2 regions of the Rhodobacter sp. NSM genome follow, and region 1 is predicted to be linked to the other one. Evidence: riboswitches for the same ligand, from Rfam matches in the RefSeq annotation. Region 1 holds a riboswitch; the other holds the start of a gene.
The links. Region 1 has a riboswitch for cobalamin ahead of ACTVZP_RS12285 (energy-coupling factor ABC transporter permease). Riboswitches for the same ligand answer to the same signal wherever they lie in the genome.
Positions count from the first base shown of each region.

Region 2: another riboswitch for cobalamin. It lies ahead of ACTVZP_RS01555 (TonB-dependent receptor plug domain-containing protein); the one in region 1 lies ahead of ACTVZP_RS12285 (energy-coupling factor ABC transporter permease).

Region 1 covers NZ_JBQPXH010000005.1:132,832-141,945, reverse strand. The annotation lists gene ACTVZP_RS12295 (cysteine-rich small domain-containing protein) at 1-362, shown strand, start outside; gene ACTVZP_RS12290 (cobyrinate a,c-diamide synthase) at 439-1,800, opposite strand; gene ACTVZP_RS12285 (energy-coupling factor ABC transporter permease) at 2,091-2,768, opposite strand; cobalamin riboswitch at 2,832-3,038, opposite strand; gene ACTVZP_RS12280 (DUF2189 domain-containing protein) at 3,517-4,383, shown strand; gene ACTVZP_RS12275 (hypothetical protein) at 5,070-5,228, shown strand; gene ACTVZP_RS12270 (hypothetical protein) at 5,252-5,500, shown strand; gene ACTVZP_RS12265 (hypothetical protein) at 5,511-5,726, shown strand; gene ACTVZP_RS12260 (hypothetical protein) at 5,723-5,905, shown strand; partial or broken gene ACTVZP_RS12255 (hypothetical protein) at 6,060-6,312, shown strand; partial or broken gene ACTVZP_RS12250 (IS5/IS1182 family transposase) at 6,388-6,777, shown strand; gene ACTVZP_RS12245 (HlyD family secretion protein) at 6,901-8,094, opposite strand; gene ACTVZP_RS12240 (hypothetical protein) at 8,087-8,494, opposite strand.
Region 2 covers NZ_JBQPXH010000001.1:324,264-333,377, forward strand. The annotation lists gene ACTVZP_RS01535 (ABC transporter permease) at 1-572, opposite strand, end outside; gene ACTVZP_RS01540 (ABC transporter permease) at 565-1,476, opposite strand; gene ACTVZP_RS01545 (ABC transporter ATP-binding protein) at 1,478-2,542, opposite strand; gene ACTVZP_RS01550 (amidase) at 2,611-4,062, opposite strand; cobalamin riboswitch at 4,194-4,392, shown strand; gene ACTVZP_RS01555 (TonB-dependent receptor plug domain-containing protein) at 4,520-6,367, shown strand; gene ACTVZP_RS01560 (ABC transporter substrate-binding protein) at 6,342-7,211, shown strand; gene ACTVZP_RS01565 (FecCD family ABC transporter permease) at 7,208-8,197, shown strand; gene ACTVZP_RS01570 (ABC transporter ATP-binding protein) at 8,194-8,946, shown strand; gene ACTVZP_RS01575 (adenosylcobinamide amidohydrolase) at 8,943-9,114, shown strand, end outside.

The DNA of each region.
Region 1 (9,114 bases):
AGCCCAAGGACACCACGCTGAACGAGGCCTTCAAGGGGTTCACAAATCGCGACTGCCCCTTCCTGCCCTGCCACCCCGGCGTGAAGCGCGCGTTCAACTGCCTCTTCTGCTACTGCCCTCTGATCGCTTACCAATGCCCCGGCCCCTATCAGACCTATACCGACCGTCACGGTCTTGTGCGCAAGGACTGTTCGAGTTGCACGCTGCCGCATGACGGCTACCTGCAATCGTGGAACTTCATCCAGAAGTGGCTGGAGTATCCGCAGCCGTGGAGCGGCCGGCCACAGACCGATCCGCCTGTCGCGCGGCCGCGCCCGCTCGGAGAGCCCGACGAGGCCATGGCCAGGAACGGAAACGGGTGACGCCCCACCGGCAGCCGCGCCGCCTCGGCACCAGCAGGGCAGCTTGAGGGCTGGCCAGCCGCGACTCTACGGCCGTTCACGGGTATCCGGCGGCAATCAGGTGGAAGAAGCTGCCCGTGACATGGCCGCGGCAGGAGCCGGTCTCTGGCACCGGGTTGCCCTCGGCATCGGTGACGGAGGCGAGCGGCGCGTCGGGCTGGTCGAGGATGGTGGAATAGTGGAATTCGTGGCCCGCAAGTCGGGCCCCCACGGCATGTCCCGGCAGCGGCGACAGCAGATGCGCAGTGCGATAGCCCAGATGCAGCCGCCGCTGTTCATAGCTGGTCACGAGGCCGAGAAGCCCCGCCATCCGGTGGTGCTGGCCGCCGGCATCCACCAGCGCCGTGCCGAGGGCCATGTAGCCGCCGCATTCGCCATGGACAGGGCGGGTTTCGGCATGGCGGGAGAGACCCGAGCGAAAGGCCTCGGCCGCCGCCAGCCTGCCGGCATGCAGTTCCGGGTAACCTCCCGGCAGCCAGACCAGATCGGCCTCGGGCGGGGCCTCGTCGGCGAGCGGGGAGAAGGGCAGGATCTCGGCCCCCGCCTCGCGCCAGCCGGTCAGAAGATGCGGATAGGTGAAGGTGAAGGCCGCATCCGATGCAAGTGCGATCCGCTGTGCGGGTGGTGGTGGCAGACGACCGGCGGCCGGCGCCGCACCGGCCCGCGCCGCCGCGCGGAGCGCGTCGAGATCGGCATGATCGCGCAGGAGCGCGGCGAGACATCCGATCGCCGCCTCCAGGTCGGGATGCTCGCCCGCCTGAACGAGCCCGAGGTGCCGTTCGGGCAGGACGAGATCCTTGCGCCGGGGCAGCGCCCCGAGCACGGTCAGGCCGAGGCGCGCCATCTCGCGGCGGATCATCGCCTCATGCCGCGGCCCCGCCACATTGTTCAGGATCACGCCTGCGAAGTCAGGCGCCTCGGGGTGGCGCGCGAAGCCGAGCGCCGTCGCCGCGGCCGACTGCGCCTGCCCCCCCACGTCCAGCACCAGCACCACGGGCCAGCCGAAGCGCCGCGCGATCTCGGAGGCGGCCCCTCGCCCCGTTCGCCCGGCCGTCGAGGTCCCGTCATAGAGGCCCATCGACCCTTCGGCGATGACCAGATCCGCTCCCTCCGCCCGGAACGCCAGCGCGCCGAGCAGGTCTTCACCCATCGACCAGCCGTCAAGGTTGAAGGATGGCCGCCCCGCCGCCGCAAGGTGAAAGGCAGGGTCGATATAGTCGGGGCCGTTCTTGAACGGCTGCACGACCAGACCCGCATCGCGAAACGCCCGCAGAAGCCCCAGCGTCACCGTGGTCTTGCCCGAGCCCGAGCCCGGCGCAGCAATCATCAGACCGGGCGGCCAGATCACCGGAAGCCGCCGGGATCCTGCTCGCGCCGGGCGGGTCTCGTCGTCCTGCATGCCAACCTTTCCCTGTGGGAGGAACGTATGCGAAGGCAGAGCGCGCCCGCGGGAACCCGTTGCCGGAACGCCCTGCCCGGCGCGCTTCATCGAGGCTGGCAGGCGATCCTGCGATCTGACCGCCACGCTCCCTCATTGCCGGCCGGCGGCCTCCGATGGCGACGGTGCCGGCGACAACCGGGGCTACCCGCCCTGCCCTTCATACCGCCGACAGCGGATTCCCGGCGTCATCCAGCGCCGGGCGCAGCCGGCTTTCGCCGCGCAAGCGGCCCCCGAAGGGGCCGCTCCGGTCAGGCCGCGTGGTGCAGCCGATGGGTGAAGAGCCCGGATCGGGCAAGGCCGTGCATCGACCTGGCGCCCGCCAGCACCGCCAGATCGGCAAGCGGCTCGATCAGGATCACCAGCATGTAGGCGCTGCCGAAGCTCGCAATGGCGGTGAGGTTCTCTGCCCCGAAGCCCTGGCCGAGGAAGGCCCAGAAGGCCACCCAAGCCACCACCCCGCCCTGATACGCGGTCGAAAGCGCCAGCGCCTGACGGTACTTGAGCTCGACGTAGGGCGTGTGCGGAGCGATGATCCGCCCGGCCAGCGCCCGCAGCGCGAAGAGCGGCACGAGCAGCGTCGTGACGTTCATGCCGTACTGAGGCAGGTCGAAGGGCGCGAAGAAGAGCCCCTGGATCAGCAGACCCAGCGCCAGCCCGATCGCCGCAGGCGCGGCTCCGAGGATCAGGAACAGCGTCGAGCCGAGGATCAGGTGAACCTCGGACACGCCAACCGGATGGTGCGGCAGGATCTCGAAGAAGGAAAAGACCGCTCCGGTGGCGATCGCGCTGCGCAGGACCAGCGAGCTGACCCCGCCTTCGCGCATCGCAGACCAGCCGAGCTTCAGCGCGTAGAGACCGGCGGTCGCCGCTGTGGCGTAGCCGACGATGGATTTGGCTCCGGTCACGAGACCGGGTTCGATATGCATGTCGTCCTCCTGGCCGTCATCCCCGACGGCGATTGGGTTTGGGCCGGTATCCCGGCGAGGGCGGCGCGGATGCGCCTGACGGCAGGTCTCCTGACTTGCGGGTCAAAGCCGTCCCCGAACCTTCCCGGCCATCGGCCAGTGGTGTCCGTCGGGGCGGCTCGCCGCTCACAGTTGCGGGGGCAGTCGCGGATTCGGGGGTCTCCCCTCACCGCGTTCCCTTTTCATCCCTCGGGCTTGTTCGCCGTCGGGAACCGTCGCGGCATGGCGTGACAGATCGGGGTAGCGCCGTCAATCCTGGTTCAGTTGCAGGACCGCCCCGGCGATGCGGCGGAGGAAGTCTCTCTGATCATGCCCGGCCGGAAGCAAGGACAGGTCCGCGCTCCTCCTGGTCGTCTGGCCCGTGGGTGAAGTCGCCGAACTCCACCTCGATGGCGACCCCGGGATCACACCGCTGGCAGCTATGAAATCACACCAGCTCTTCGGACGCTCACCAGCCAGTCGAGGTTGCTCATCCGTCAGAACTCCTTGCGAGGCCTGAATCCCGCGAAACGTCCGAATCCTTCGGTCGGGAGCCTGGACCGTGCAGGTCGCCGGGTCGGCACGGGATCGCTCGCCGCGGGCTCCGCCGAACGAGCCATCGTGATCGCCTGATCTGCCGGAACGTGGTAGTCTGCCCATGTGCCGGTGCCATGACCGGTGACGATTTGACTGGTCGATGCACCGCTCGACACCCGCGAGGAGGTTCGCAATGGGCAAAGCGGTCAAGACGATTGGAAACCCCCTTTCATGGACGGTGGAGGCGCTGGCCACATCGTCGCGCTACGTCGCAGACGCGGCACATGAGATCCGGGGAGACGACCACACCTCTCTGCCGCAGCTGAGGCGGCTGGATCGTGACGACATACTGCTCGCCTTGCGACGGGGGGTCGATGACTTCGCGGCGCTCCGAAGCGACGTGATCTTCGTCGTCGTTCTCTACCCGATCATCGGGCTTGCGCTGGCGACCCTGGCCTTGCAACGCGATCTGTTGCCGCTCGTCTTCCCGCTGATGTCGGGCTTCGCACTCCTCGGACCGGTCGCGGCCGTCGGCCTCTACGAGATGAGCCGGCGTCGCGAGCGAGGCGAGACCCCGGGCTCCGGTTCCGTATTCGCCGTGCTGGCATCGCCGGCCAGCGGTGCGCTCTTCGTGATGGGTCTCGGCCTCGTGGTCATGTTCGTCATCTGGATGCTGGCGGCCTATTTCATCTTCGCGCTGACGCTGGGACCGGAACCCCCGGCCTCGCTGGGCACCTTCCTGACCGAAGTCTTCACGACCTTGCCCGGCTGGACGATGCTGATCGTCGGTTGCGGAGCGGGCTTCATCCTTGCGGCGGCAACGCTGGCCGCGACCATCGTGTCCATTCCGCTGCTGATCGACAGGCGCGTCGGCGTGGCCACGGCCGTCGCGACGTCCCTGAGGCTTACGCAGGAGAACCCGGCGCCGGTCGCGACATGGGGGCTTGTGGTGGCCGGTCTGCTTGTCGTGGGGACAGTCCCCATGTTTCTCGGCTTGATATTCGTGCTGCCGATCCTGGGCCACGCCACGTGGCACCTCTATCGGGTCGCCGTGCAGTGAGGTCTGGCCCGCCGGCGCCCTCAGGCCCGGCGGCATCCTGACTTCGGCACACTCGTCCTGTCCGGGCGAGACAGGATCGGCATGCTTCCAGGATCGGCATGCCGCGAAGTGGTCGCGCTGGCGCGTCGGCAGGAAAACACCCGAGCGGGCCGGGTCCACCACCATGTGTTGCGGCTTCGTTGCGCGCCGGACCTGAGCGGCCAGGCTTGCGCGGATGGTGGCGGTCTGGAGTTGGCTGCGGGACGCGCTGACCGAGGCTGGACCGCATTCCGGTATCTGCGGCGTCCTGCTGGAACCCGAAACGCGAGCCCTCCGAGCGGCTACATCTTGCCGCGGATCCGGCGACGATCCCGCATCTTTCTGACTGACGACGCGGCAGACGCAGCGGAGGGGAACCGGCACCTGCTGCTTCCGGCGGATCCGGGCGATCTCATGTCCTCGATCACCCTCGGCGCCCCTCCCACAACTCACGCCATCCGCCGCAGGAGCGTCCTGGGAGGAACGCCGCAGCGGGAGCCCGATCCCTTGCGTCAAGTCCTCGTCTGCGAGTTGATTTAGGTCAAGGTGAGAAAGTCGGGAGGATGAGACCGATAGCATGTCGGGACGTTGGTTCGTGTGGAGAGGGTCAGGTCGAGTAGCCCGGCATCAGTTCTTCCGCCATCTTGATCCTTCGGGGACAGTCGACCATGAACCACGCAACCGTCCAGATCTCTCCCTATATTTCCGCACGCGGAGTTGTCGTTGCCGAGGATGCCACCTCGGGCCTCGTCACCATCCGCGACGGCAACCGCACCCTCACCGGCCGCCCGATCGCGCCGGCGATCGTGCGCCTCGTCTCCGCCTGACGCGCCGTACGGAGACGTTCGACATGACGACCAAGACCCTGATCTATGCGGGAGAGGCGACCCTCGTGCCGCAGGAGCGCAGCAGGCTCGTGCGGGCGATCCAGGATGCGCTGCGCATGCGCGACTTCGAGGTGGCACCGGCCGATGCCTTCGCCGCATGGACCGACTATTCCACCTCCGTGGGTTGGCCGTGGGTCCGGGTGCCCGAGGACACCTACGAGGTGCTGATGCGCGTCCGCCCCTTCCTCCGCACAGCAGCGCTTGCCGGCTAAGGGGATCGCCATGACGCTCAGGATCATCCGTTCCCTCCACGGCTGCCCCGCCCGAGAGCTTCCGCTCGACCAGAGCCGGCTGGCAGCGCTTCTGGCAACCAACGACCGTCAGTTCCCCGACGAGGCCGCTCTCATGCGCCACCTGCGACGCGGGCGGTCCGTCTGCATGATGCTCGCCGAGTACAGGCTGCGCACCGAAGACCAGTTCCGACTGGTGGTCGCATGAAGTACCGCATCACCTACGGCTACGAACGCCACGGCCGTGAACGGGTCGACACGCGGGTGCTGGCCTTCGAGATCAAGCTCAACACCCCGGACATCATCGAGTATCTCGAGCGCAGGCTCGGCGCAGTCCTGCGCCTCGACGCGCTGACGATCTTCGACCTGCATCCCCTGCACGCCTGACGCGGCTTGCGTCGCACTGGCCTGCCCCAAGGGGTGGTCCGGCGTAAATGTTGATGCCTGACGGCTCTCGACACCACGGTCATGGTGGTCGGCCTGGCGACAGCCCCCTGCCCCTGCGGGTCGACAGCACTGGCATCGAAGGCGAGTAAGGTGGGTCAGAAAACCGTCCGCCTTCGACACCCGCAAGTGCCATGACGCAATCGCCGCCCGGGGCGCCGCCGCGTTCGTCGGACGGGCCTTCCGCTGGAAGGCCCGCTTGTCCTCACTCCTGCCCCGCAAGAACGCCAGACCTTGAATCCCGACACCGCCGGGGCCATCGCTCCCAAGGAAATCCTGCGCACATCGAAGCGCGTCGTAAGGACCATCTGGCGACGATGGAGCGGATCTCCCACCGCCGAAGCCGCCTGTCTGGATCTGGGTTTCTGACTTAGGGCATGCCTTATGTCATGCGCTGAGGTCATTTCACAATTCGAGGTCTTCGCGGCGGGCGAGCTTCGCCGCCGCCAGCCCCTTCGCCCGCCTCTGACACCGGACCCGCCGAGACGAAGCCCGAGACCGCCCCGAAACCCGGAACCCGGAACCCGAAAGGCAGAGGTCGACTTCCCGGGCCAGAAGCGCTCGAACGCCACCCACGCTTCGGTCACGGATCCGGAGGCGCGGCTATCCAGGAAATCTCCCGGCGCCGGCGCGGCCCTTTGTCATGGGCCCTCCCGGATGGAGAACCGGCACGGCTTCGTGGCCCAGACCGAGGTCACGCAGGCGGACGGTCATGCCGAACGAAAGGCCGCGCGCGACATGGCCCACCACCACTCGCCGGCTCGACGAGGCGGCTGACGCTCGGAGCAGACAAGGCCTGCGACGCCGAGGAATTTGCAGCATGGGATCGGGGGGTGCGCCCAGGCATGCCGAACCTGAGGAGCGGACCTCCCTCAGCCCGCCGGCCGAGGGAAACCGTCCCGACGTGCCGCCTATTTCGGCGGCCTGCCGATGCACTGTCAGTGACCCCCTCCGCCAAGCCCGACCCCTGCCACCATGGCTCCCCAGACCTTGAGCCTCAGACCAGCGGCCTTGATGATCCCCGTTGCTGCGATGACATGACCAAAGATGCCTTCAAGATTGTCGGTATAGGTCTGCACGACACAACCGCTGCCGTCGATCGTGATGCTCTCCTGTTCGGGGTGGATCAGTTCCAGATAGACCAGCAGGGATCCCCGCTGCATGCCGTTTTCAGCTTCGAGCAGGCGCCCCCCCGGAACCACCTGACCTGATGCTATCGCCGGCTGGATCGCCTGGATCCGGGCAGGAAGAACGGTATCGCGAAATGAAAGGTTGATATTCGTGTTGCAGGCGATCTCTGCCGGCATGCCCACATAAAGCGTGGACCTCGCGACCTGATTGAACCCTGCGGTGAACCGCAGCGGAAGATCCTCGGGCCGATCCGGGATGATCAGCATCGCGGGGCTCAGGATGAGCGTGGCGGCCGGGCTGCCGACGCTCAGCGCCAGTTGCGTGACAAGTCCGTCGGAGAAGGACCGGACCTCGGTCTTGGCAAGATCTGCCCGAGCGACCTGCAACGCGGCCTCCGCCGCCTTGCGCTGAGCCGGGATGGCCTGCGACAGTTCCGCACGTGCAAGATCGGCCTGTGCCTGGGCGGCCTCGCGTTCGGCCTCGGCCGCGGTGACAGATGCCTCGGTCTGGCGAAGGGTATCCTGCGTCCCGACATTGCGCGTCAGAAGCTGACGGGCGTTATCCCGGTCGACACTCAATTTCTCCAGCGTCGAGGTCGCCGCGGCGACGCTTGCCAAGGCCACTCTCAGGGTGTCCTGCGCCTTGGTCTCTGCTGCGGCGATCTTGTCGAACTCCGCTTCGGCCTGGGTCAGCCGTGCTTTCTGGGAACTGTCCTCGATCCTGAACAACAGATCGCCCGCAGCGACCCGCTGGCCGTTCTCGACGTGGATTTCGGTGACCGGGCCGCTGGTCTGCGCCACAACAGAGATGGTCCGGAACGGAAGCAGACCGGAATAGGATTTGGGATGGAAGTAGAAGATCACGAGAAACAGGCCCACGGCCATCACGGCCCAGGCGAACACCGCCGTCCGCATGTTCCAGACGGTCATCGCCTCGCCCCGCCGCTTCAGCTGATAATAGCGGAAGATCGCGGGAAAGGAGGTCAGCAGGAGTTCAAGCATGCTCCGGCTCTCCTTCGGCATCCGTTCGCTCCGCAGGCCGCCCGCCTGTTTGCGTGGCGGTGTGTCCAGGCGCCGTGTCCAGCGGGCCAACCAGGTGGAACCGAGACCAGTCCGCGGCCAGCGCGATCAGGATGGCGCTGAGCGGCAAGAGCGCACTGACGTGGTCCAAAGGGAATATCTCATATACAAGCGCTATGGTGAGCAGCGTCGGGATGGTCTTTGCCAGCGGCGTTCCACTCGACTTATGCTCCGCCCAACGGTCGAACGCCGCGTACAAAGTGATTAACCCGAACAAGGCCAAAATAATTAAAAAGACGGTGACCCATGCCAGAAAGTCGGTCTCTCCGGGTGCGGTAAACCATGATGGGGCTGCATGCCCAAATTCACTCTCAGTGGCCATCACCATCCCTTCCCAATGTCGAAGTTGGAGCGGCGCAAACGTAGCAAACAGCGATTGTGCGACGACAAGACCTTAGCATTAATCACCATACCTCCTTGGTCTGCCCCATTGAGTGGCCCGATTTCGATGTTAATGCATGGCGGGTCCTGGCGCTACAGATGGGGCGCCCGGCGCAGCGGGTGCGGGTGGCGAAGCCGGCCACTGCACCGCGCGTGGTGCCGGGGAACAATTGCCAGGCAGCTGGCGTGCCCCTGCTCAAATAGCATTGGTCAAGGGTTCTGGTTCGGATCTGCGCCTTTGCCGGATTCAGGATTCTCTCCGCAGTCGATTGCGGTTGGGATCGCTGCATGTTGGCGTCGGATGGTGGATCGCCCGAAATGGTCCTCGCAATCATCTTCCTGCGTCTGGGTGGAGGTGCCGCCTGTCAGAGGGTCGGCCTGATCCGGGCCACGCGTCTCGGCAGGCGCATCCGTGAAGTCATTCGGTCAGTCGTACTCCTTGCGTGTCATCCATGGACCTTGCTCCAGCGGAACGGCGTGCCTGTCCTCCACATGGCGTGGAGGACGATGGCGAGCTTGCGGGCAACGGTGGCGCGTGCCTTCTTGAAGCCTGCGCTTTGA
Region 2 (9,114 bases), on a different contig from region 1:
ATCAGCGGCAGCGTGACATGGCGGAAGGTCTGCCAGGGGTTGGCGTAGAGATCGGCCGCCGCCGTCTCGAGGCTGAGGTCCATCCCCTCGAGCCGCGCCCGGATCGGCAGATAGGCGAAGGGGATGCAGAAGGCGGCATGGGCGAGGACCAGGTAGCCGAGGCCCGAATAGCCGGTCGCGACCTTCACGCTCGCGAAGACGATGAGCAGCGCGACCGCTGTCACGATCTCAGGCACCATCAGCGGCTGGTTGATCATGACGTAGATGAAGGTCTGGCCGCGGAAGGCGCCCCTGCGGGTCGTCCCGAGCGCCGCCGTGGTGGCGACCGAGGTTGCGATCACCGAGGCGGCCGAGGCGATAACCAGCGACCGCGCCGTCGCCGCCTGCACCTCGCGGTTGGCCCAGGCGACCTCGTACCAGCGGAAGGAGAAGCCGCCCCAGACCGAGATCGCGTTCGCGTCGTTGAAGGAATAGGCGACGAGGGTGAAGATCGGCGCATAGAGCGCGAGGAAGGCCAGACCCGCCACGAAGGTGACGCCCGGCAGGCTGGTCACGTCGAAACGCCTACCCATGGCCGCCCTCCCGGCCCGCGGCGCGGACATAGACCAGCAGCGCCACCATCACGATGGCCAGCAGCAGCATCGAGAGCGCGGCGCCCAGCGGCCAGTTGCGGCCCTGCCCGAACTGAAGCTCGATGAAGTTGCCGATCATCATGTTCTTGCCGCCGCCCAGCACCCGCGGCGTGACATAGGCGCCGAGCGAGGGAACGAAGACGAGGATCGAACCCGCGACGATCCCCGGCTTCACCAGCGGCAGGATGATCCGGCGCAGCACCTGCCAACGGCTCGCATAGAGGTCATAGGCCGCCTCGAGCAGGCGCATGTCGAACCGGTCGATCGCGGCGAAGAGTGGCAGGACCATCAGCGGCAGGTAGACATAGGCCATGCCGATCAGCACGGCCGTGTCGGTATAGAGGATCTGGATCGGCCGCTCGAAGAGGCCCGCGCGGATCATCAGCGTGTTCAGGATGCCCTCGTTGCGGATCACCTCGTTGATGGCGAAGGTGCGGATCAGCAGGTTGGTCCAGAACGGAATGGTGATGAGGAAGAGCCAGAGCGGGCGCCGGTGCGGCGGGCGCGTGGCGATGAACCAGGCGGTCGGGAAGCCCGCGACGAAGGTGATCGCGGTCGTCATCAGCGAGAGCTTCACCGAGCGCCAGAAGATCGCCAGATGCGCATCGGCGAGGCCCACCTCGTCCGAGAAGATGTCGCGGGTGAAGAGCACCTCGAACCAGGCCTGGGTCGAGAAGTCCCAGATCACGCCGCCGTACTGGCCCTTCACGAGGAAGCTGTAGACCAGCACGACCAGAAGCGGCCCCGAGGCCGCAAGGGCGAGGATCACGAGGGCAGGCGCGGAGAGAAGCCAGCCGTTCCGCATCCGGGTGCGGCGCGCGCGGGCGCCTTCGCCGCCCGCCATCTCAGTCCCCCAGAAGCTGCAGGGCGCCCGGGGCGAAGCGCAGGCCCGCGGGCTGGCCGGGCTCGAGCCCCGGATCGCCCGAGGCGCTGCTCTGCAGGCGGGCCACCACTTCGGTCCCGTCGGCCAGCGCGAGGTGGCAGTGGGTGTCGGTTCCGAAATAGACGAGATCGCGGATCGTGGCGGGCAGGGCGCCCGGCTCGTCCGGGGCCACGAGGCGCACCTGCTCGGGCCGGACGGCGACCGTGACCCGGCCCTCGGGACCTCCCTCGACGGCCAGTTCGCCGCCCGCGTCGAGCGTCACCCGGCCCCCGGCATGGCGCGCGGGCAGGAAGTTCGTCTCTCCGATGAAGCTTGCGACGAAGCGGTTGGCGGGGCGGGTGTAGATCTCGCGCGGGGGGCCGATCTGCAGGATCCGGCCTGCGCTCATCACCCCGATCCGGTCCGACATGGTCAGCGCCTCCTCCTGGTCGTGCGTCACGAAGACGAAGGTGATGCCGGTCTCGTGCTGGAGCCGCTTCAGCTCGATCTGCATCTCCTTGCGCAGCTTGAGGTCGAGCGCCGACAGGGGTTCGTCCAGCAGCAGCACCCTGGGCTGCGGCGCGAGCGCCCGCGCCAGGGCCACGCGCTGCTGCTGCCCGCCCGAGAGCTGCGCCACCTTGCGCCCCGCCAGCGCCTCGAGCCGGACGAGCGCCAGCATCCGTGCGGTGACGTTCTCGGCCTCGGCCCTCGGCTTGCCCAGCATCTTCAGGCCGAAGCCCACGTTCTCTGCCACCGTCAGATGCGGAAAGAGCGCGTAGCTTTGAAAGACGGTGTTGATCGGACGTCGATTCGGAGGATCGGCGGTGATGTCACGCCCGTCCAGCAGGATGGCGCCCGAACTGGGCGATTCGAAACCGGCGATCAGCCGCAGGAGCGTGGTCTTGCCGCAGCCCGACGGGCCGAGCAGCGTGAAGAACTCGCCCCTGCGGATCCCGACCGAAACATCGTCCAGCGCGCGAACAGCCACCTCTCCCTGCCCGAAGGCCTTGACGACGTTGCGGGCTTCGACGGCAATGGGTCCGGTCAAGGATCGTCTCTCCATGCTGGTCTGATGCGAGGTTAGGCAGCCGCCTGTCTCCAAGGCAACTGTCTCGCTCAGGAATCGACCAAAGGGGCAGGGCGGCGGCCGATCCAGGGCGCCGCGCGCTCGATTTCTGCGCAGAGCGCGATCAGCTCCTCGTCGGCGCCGAAGCGGGCGGCGAGATGGACGCCGATCGGCAAGCCGTCCGCACTCATGCCGAGCGGCAGGCTCGCCGCCGGCTGGCCGGAGGCGTTGAAGACCGCCGTGAAGGGGGAGTAGGCAAAGACGCCCTCGGGGCCGGTGCGGAAGGCCACGTAATCCTCGGTCGTATGGGCGAAACGGCCCACACGGGCGGGGGGCTCGGCCAGCGTGGCCGACAGCAGGACGTCGATGCCGTTTCCCTCGTCGGGATCGAAGACCGCGGCCATCTGGCGCCCGAAGGCGTGGATCTGGCCCACCGCCTCGAGATATCGCTCGCCGGGGATCTCGGCGGCACGCCGCAGCGCGCCCAGCGAGACCGGCTCGACCAGCCCCTCGGGGGCGCGCCCCTTCAGCGCCTTGCGGATGCCAAGCGCCGTGCCGCAGGCCACGATGTCGGTCCAGGCCTCCATCATCATTGCCACGTCCGCCTGCGGGAGGCAGGGCCGCACCGCGTGGCCCAGATCCTCGAGCAGCCGACCCGCGGCCTCGACCGCGGCCCGCACCTCGGGATGGATCGGGGTGCCGGTGAAGGTCGTGTCGCAGATCCCCACGCGCAGCCGCCGCGGCGGGCGGCTGATCGCATCCGCATGGCTGCGCAGAAGGGGCGGCGCCCAGTAGGGCGCGCCGGGATCGGCGCCCGCGCAGGCGTCGAGCATGTGGGCCGTGTCGCGCACGGACCAGCTGAGGAAGCCGTCGATCGCCATCCCTGCCCAGCCCTCGCCCGCGTAGGGCCCGTCAGGCAGCCGCGCCCGCGTGGGCTTCATCCCGAAGAGCCCGCAGGACGAGGCGGGGATGCGGACCGACCCGCCCCCGTCCGACCCGTGGGCCACGGCGACGATCCCGGCAGCGACGGCGGCGCCCGCGCCCCCCGACGATCCCCCGGAGGTGCGCTCGAGGTTCCAGGGATTGCGGGTCGGTCCGCCATAGACGGCGGCCTCGGTCGCGGGTCCGATCCCGCCCTCGGGCGAGGTCGTGCGCCCGAAGGTCACGACACCGGTCGCGCGGATGCGCTCGAAGATCGCGGAATCGCGCGGGTAGCGCGTGTTCTCGAGCAGCCGCGAGCCGTTGTGCGAGGGGAAGTCCACCGCCTCGCATCCGAGATCCTTGAGCAGGAAGGGCACGCCGCGGAACGGCCCGCGAGGAAGGCCGGATGCGATGGAGCGCCGCGCGCTTTCCTCCTGCAGCAGAACTACCGCATTGAGCGCCGGGTTCAGCGCTGCGACCGAAGCCAGCGCCGCATCGAGCAACTCCTCTGGCGTCACATCGCCGCTGGCGACAAGGGCCGCGAGGCCGGTTGCATCATCGGCGCCGAAACTTCGGAACATGCGGGTCCTCCATGCCTTTCGCGCCATGCTGCGGCGGAGAGGTGCGCCGCGTCCAACCTTTTCGCACCGCCCGCGCAGGAACGCGGGCGACAGGGGGCGGTGACGCCTGCTTGACAGCGCCGATGCTTGTCCTATTGAGAACCTGCTTCGGTTCCGGCGTCGTGTCCGGATGAAAAGGGAACGCGGTGCGGGCGATGGTCCAACTCCGCGGCTGCCCCCGCAACTGTAGGCGGCGAGCGACGACCGATCATGCCACTGGGTGCGCCCCGGGAAGGCCGGTCCGAGCGAAGACCCGCGAGTCAGGAGACCTGCCGAAGTGATCACCCTTTCCTGTGCGCGGGGCGCGTGCGGGAGGCGGGCCTTCCGCTTCAGGTGACGATCACCCTCGGCGGAAGGGATGACCCTTTCCGAGGACATGACAGGTCAGATCCGGCATCGCCCGGACGGAAAGGGACAGATGAAGAAGACAGCCGCCTCGCTCCTTGCGCTGATGGCCGCAGCTCCGCTGCAGGCGCAGGACATCGCCCTCGACGAGATCGTGGTCTCGCCGAGCCTCGTGGCCACCGAGGCAAGCCGCACCGGCGCCTCGGTCGACGTGGTGACGGCCGAGGACCTGCAGGCGACGGGCGAGATCCTGGTGAGCGACGTGCTCGCACGGCTTCCAGGCGTTTCCTACACCCGTAACGGCGGCCTCGGCACCTCTACGGCGCTGCGGATCCGCGGCCTGGGCCCGGCCTATCAGACGGTGCGGATCAACGGGATCGACGTGGCCGATCCCTCCGTCACGGAGTCGAGTTTCGACTTCGGCAGTCTCACCGCCGGCGGCATCGCCCGGATCGAGGTCCTGCGTGGTTCGCAGTCGGCGATCTACGGGTCGGAAGCGGTTGCGGGCGTGGTGGATATCGCCACCTACCGCCCGACCGAGCCGGGCACCTCCGGGCAGGTCACGCTCGAGGCGGGCAGCAACCGGACCTTCAATGGCGCCCTTTCGGCGGGCATTCTGGGAGAGCGGGGCGAACTGGCCTTCACGACGGCCCGCACCGTGACCGACGGCATCTCGCAGGCTGCCGCCGGAACCGAGCGCGACGGCTTCGACACGACCTTCCATGCGCTTTCCGGGGCCTACGACCTGACGGAGGATCTGCGCATCGGCGCGGCCTTCATCGCGCGGGACAGCGATCTCGACATCGACGGGCTCGTGTTCGACGAGAACTTCAACAGCAGCCTGGCCGATACGGACGACCGGGCAGCCGACCGTCTGCGCGGTGGTCGCGTGTTCGTGGACTTCACGCTCGGGCAGGTTCGCAACGAGATCGCCTATGCCGCCGCCGACACGCGCCGCGAGTATCCCGGAGGTTTTGTCGAACTCTATGAGGGCGAACGCCGCGCCCTTTCCTATCTCGGCTCGGTCGAAATGGGTGCACTGGGTCTGTCGCTCGGAGCGGAGCGGACGAAGGAGAGCTTCGAGAGCGACACGAACTCGGGCGACCTGACGACCGATGCGATCTTTGCCGAGGCGCGCTACGCCTTGACCCCCGCGATCGACCTCTCGTTCGCGGCGCGCCACGACGATCCTTCCGACTTTGACGGCAAGACGACGGGCCGCGTCGCCCTCGCCTGGCGCCTGCCCGACGACCTGATCCTCAGGGGCGTGGCTGGCACCGGATTCCGTGCGCCTTCGCTCTACCAGAGGTTCGGACCGGAAGGTTCGGACCGTCTCGGGCCGGAGACCAGCCGCAGCTACGAGCTGGGTCTGGAGAAGCTGCTGCCCAACGGCGGAAACCTTCAGGCGACCGTGTTCAGGACCGACATCACCGACCGCATCGCCTACATCGCCGGTGCGACCTTCTGCGCATCTCCCTGGGGATGCTATGACCAGCTGGACGGCGAGACGCGGACGAAGGGCGTCGAGATCTCGGGACGCAGCCCGCTGGGCCAAGGCTGGGAAGTCTTCGGCAGCTACACCTACACGGATGCGGTGGACGAGGAAAATGCTGTCGAGACGCGCGCCATCCGCGTGCCGCGGCACGACCTCGTTCTGGGCCTCGAAGGGCAGATCGCGGATCGCACGCGGGGGATCCTCACGCTGCAGCATGTGGCGGATGTCCTCGACGAGACCTATCCCGATCCTGCTGCGCCCCTCGATGACTGGACGGTCGTCAACGCGACGGTTACCTACGAGGTGACGGATGCGGCGGAGGCCTTCCTCCGTGTCGAGAACCTGTTCGACGAGGAGTATCAGACGGTGCGCGGTTATGCCCAGCCCGGTCGCTCGATCTATGCGGGCCTGCGTGCGCGCTTCTAGGCGCCTTGCGCTTGCGCTGGCGGCGGGTCTCGCCGCCGCTCCCGCCGTGGCCGAGGCGCCGCGGCGGGTCGTGTCGATCAATCTCTGCACGGACCAGCTCGCCATGATGCTGGCAGCGCCGGGCCAGCTTCTGTCGGTCTCGAACCTCGCGACCGAACCGCAGACCTCGGCCATGGTGGAGGAAGCGCGGGCCTATCCCGCCAATCGCGGGCAGGCGGAGCAGGTGTTCCTGATGCGGCCGGATCTGGTCCTTGCGGGCACGTTCACCGCCAGGGCGAGTGTCGATCTGCTGCGCCGCCTGGGCGTCGAGGTGGTGGAACTGCCGCCTGCGACGTCCCTCGCCGACATTCCGGGCCATCTCCGCATCGTCGGGCGTGCGATCGGCCGCGAGGCTCAGGCCGAGCGGCTCGTCGGGGAGTTCGAAGCCGGTCTGGAGAGGCTGCAGGTGGACCTGCCCCCCGCTCGAGCGGCGATGTATTACCCCTCCGGATACACCACGGGCTCCGGAACGCTTGCCGATGCGATCCTGGACCACGCTGGCTTCTCGAACGTGGCGGCTGATCTCGGGCTCGACGGCGGGGGCAACCTGCCGCTGGAACGGCTCGTGATGGCGGATCCCGAGATGATCGTGACCTCCACCGCCTATCCCGGCTCCTCTCGCGCCGAGGAGCTGCTGGCACATCCCGCGCTCAGGGCGGTGCAGAGCGAGGCAGGCGCGGCGGAAGTGTCGGATTCCGACTGGATCTGCGGGACGCCGGCCGTGCTGCGCGCGCTGCAGGAAATGGGAGAGGCGCGTCGCAGGCTCGGCTCGCTGAGCCTCACGCAACTGGACGAGGCCCGGTGAGATACGCCCTGCTGCTCCTCTTGCTGTCGCTCGCGGTGGCGCTCTTGTTCATGATCTCGCTGCTGGTCGGGCCGGCGGCGCTGGGGTTCGGCGAGTCGCTGCAGGCGCTGCTCGCGGGCCGGGGCGAGGCGGTGGTGCTGGTGATGCGCGAAATCCGCCTGCCGCGTGCCATCCTCGGGCTGGCCGTGGGGGCGGTGCTCGGCGTCTCGGGGGCCGCCATGCAGGGTTTCCTGAGAAATCCCTTGGCAGAACCGGGTCTTGTAGGCGTTTCCTCATCTGCCGCCCTGGGCGCCGTTATCGCCTTGCAGACTGGCATAGCCGCAAGCTTCACCCTCGCGCTGCCGCTGTGCGCGCTGGCCGGAGCGGCGCTGTCGGTCTTCCTCATCCTCGGGCTGGCGGGGCCTCGTGGTGGGGCCCTCGCGCTGATCCTCGCCGGGGTCGCCATCTCGGCGCTGGCGGCGGCGGGCGTCGCGCTGATCCTGAACCTGTCGCCGAACCCCTTTGCCGCGACGGAGATCGTCTTCTGGATGATGGGTTCGCTCGCCGACCGCTCGATGACGCATGTGGCGCTGGCGCTGCCCTTCATGCTCACAGGCTGTGCGCTGCTGCTGACGCTCGGGCGAGGCCTGGACGCACTCACGCTGGGCGAGGACGCGGCTGAATCGCTGGGTGTGCGGCTCGGGCGGCTGAGACTGATGCTGATCCTCGGCACGGCGCTCTCGGTCGGGGCTGCGGTGGCGGTGGCGGGAACGGTCGGCTTCGTGGGCCTCGTCGTGCCGCACATCCTCCGGCCTCTCGTCGGGGCGCGACCCTCTCGACTGCTGCCTGCAGCGGCCCTGGGAGGCGCCGCCATGCTGCTGGCTGCCGATGTCGCGGTGCGGATCATCGCGCCCGACCGGGACCTGAAACTGGGAGTGCTGACGGCCATCGTGGGCTCTCCGTTCTTTCTCCACCTGATCTGGCGCATGCGGAGGCTCGAGGCATGAGCCTGCTCGCCATCGACGGCTTGACCGTTCGCCGGGGCCAGTGTCCCGTGGTGGATGACGTGACGCTCCGCGTCGGTCTGGGTGAGTTCCTCGGCCTCATCGGCCCCAACGGCGCGGGCAAGACCACCCTCCTGCGCGGCGCCCTGGGGCTTCTGCCCTCGACCGGCAGGAGCAGCCTTGCAGGCCTCACGCCGCGTGAGCGGGCGCGGGCGGCCGCCTTCCTGCCGCAGGCGCGCGAGATCGCGTGGCCCGTCGATGTCGAGACCCTCGTGACGCTTGGCAGAGTGCCCCATGCAGGCCGGCGCCTGACCTCGGCCGATCGCGAGGCGGTGACGCGGGCGCTGGGGCGAATGGGCCTCGGCGCCTATCGTCAGCGCATCGCGACCGCGCTGTCCGGCGGCGAGCAGGCGCGGGCGCTGATCGCACGCGCGCTGGCGCAGGAGGCGCCGCTGCTCTTGGCTGACGAGCCGGTGGCGGGGCTCGATCCCGAAAGCCAGATCCGCACGATGCAGGTCTTTCAGGATGTCGCGGCCGAAGGACGCGCGGTGGTCGCGTCGATCCACGATCTCGGCCTCGCGGCGCGCCATTGCACGCGGCTTCTGCTGATGGCGCGGGGGCGACTGGTGGCGGACGGGCCGCCCGGTCTGGTGCTGACGGCGGCCAACCTTTCCGAGGTCTTCGGCGTGCGCGCCTATTTCGCCGATACGCCCGATGGGCCGGTGTTCCAGCCGCTCGGCGTGACGAGATGATCGAGGTCGCGCTCGACCGGCCCTGGCTCGTCGCGAGACTGCCGGTGCCGATGCGCGTGCTGAGCTGGGCGCCGCACCGGCCGGGACTGGTCACCACCGACCGGATCGTCTGGCGGGAAGTGCGCGATGCAGATCTGGGGCCGGGCTTCGAGGCGGAACAATGGCTCG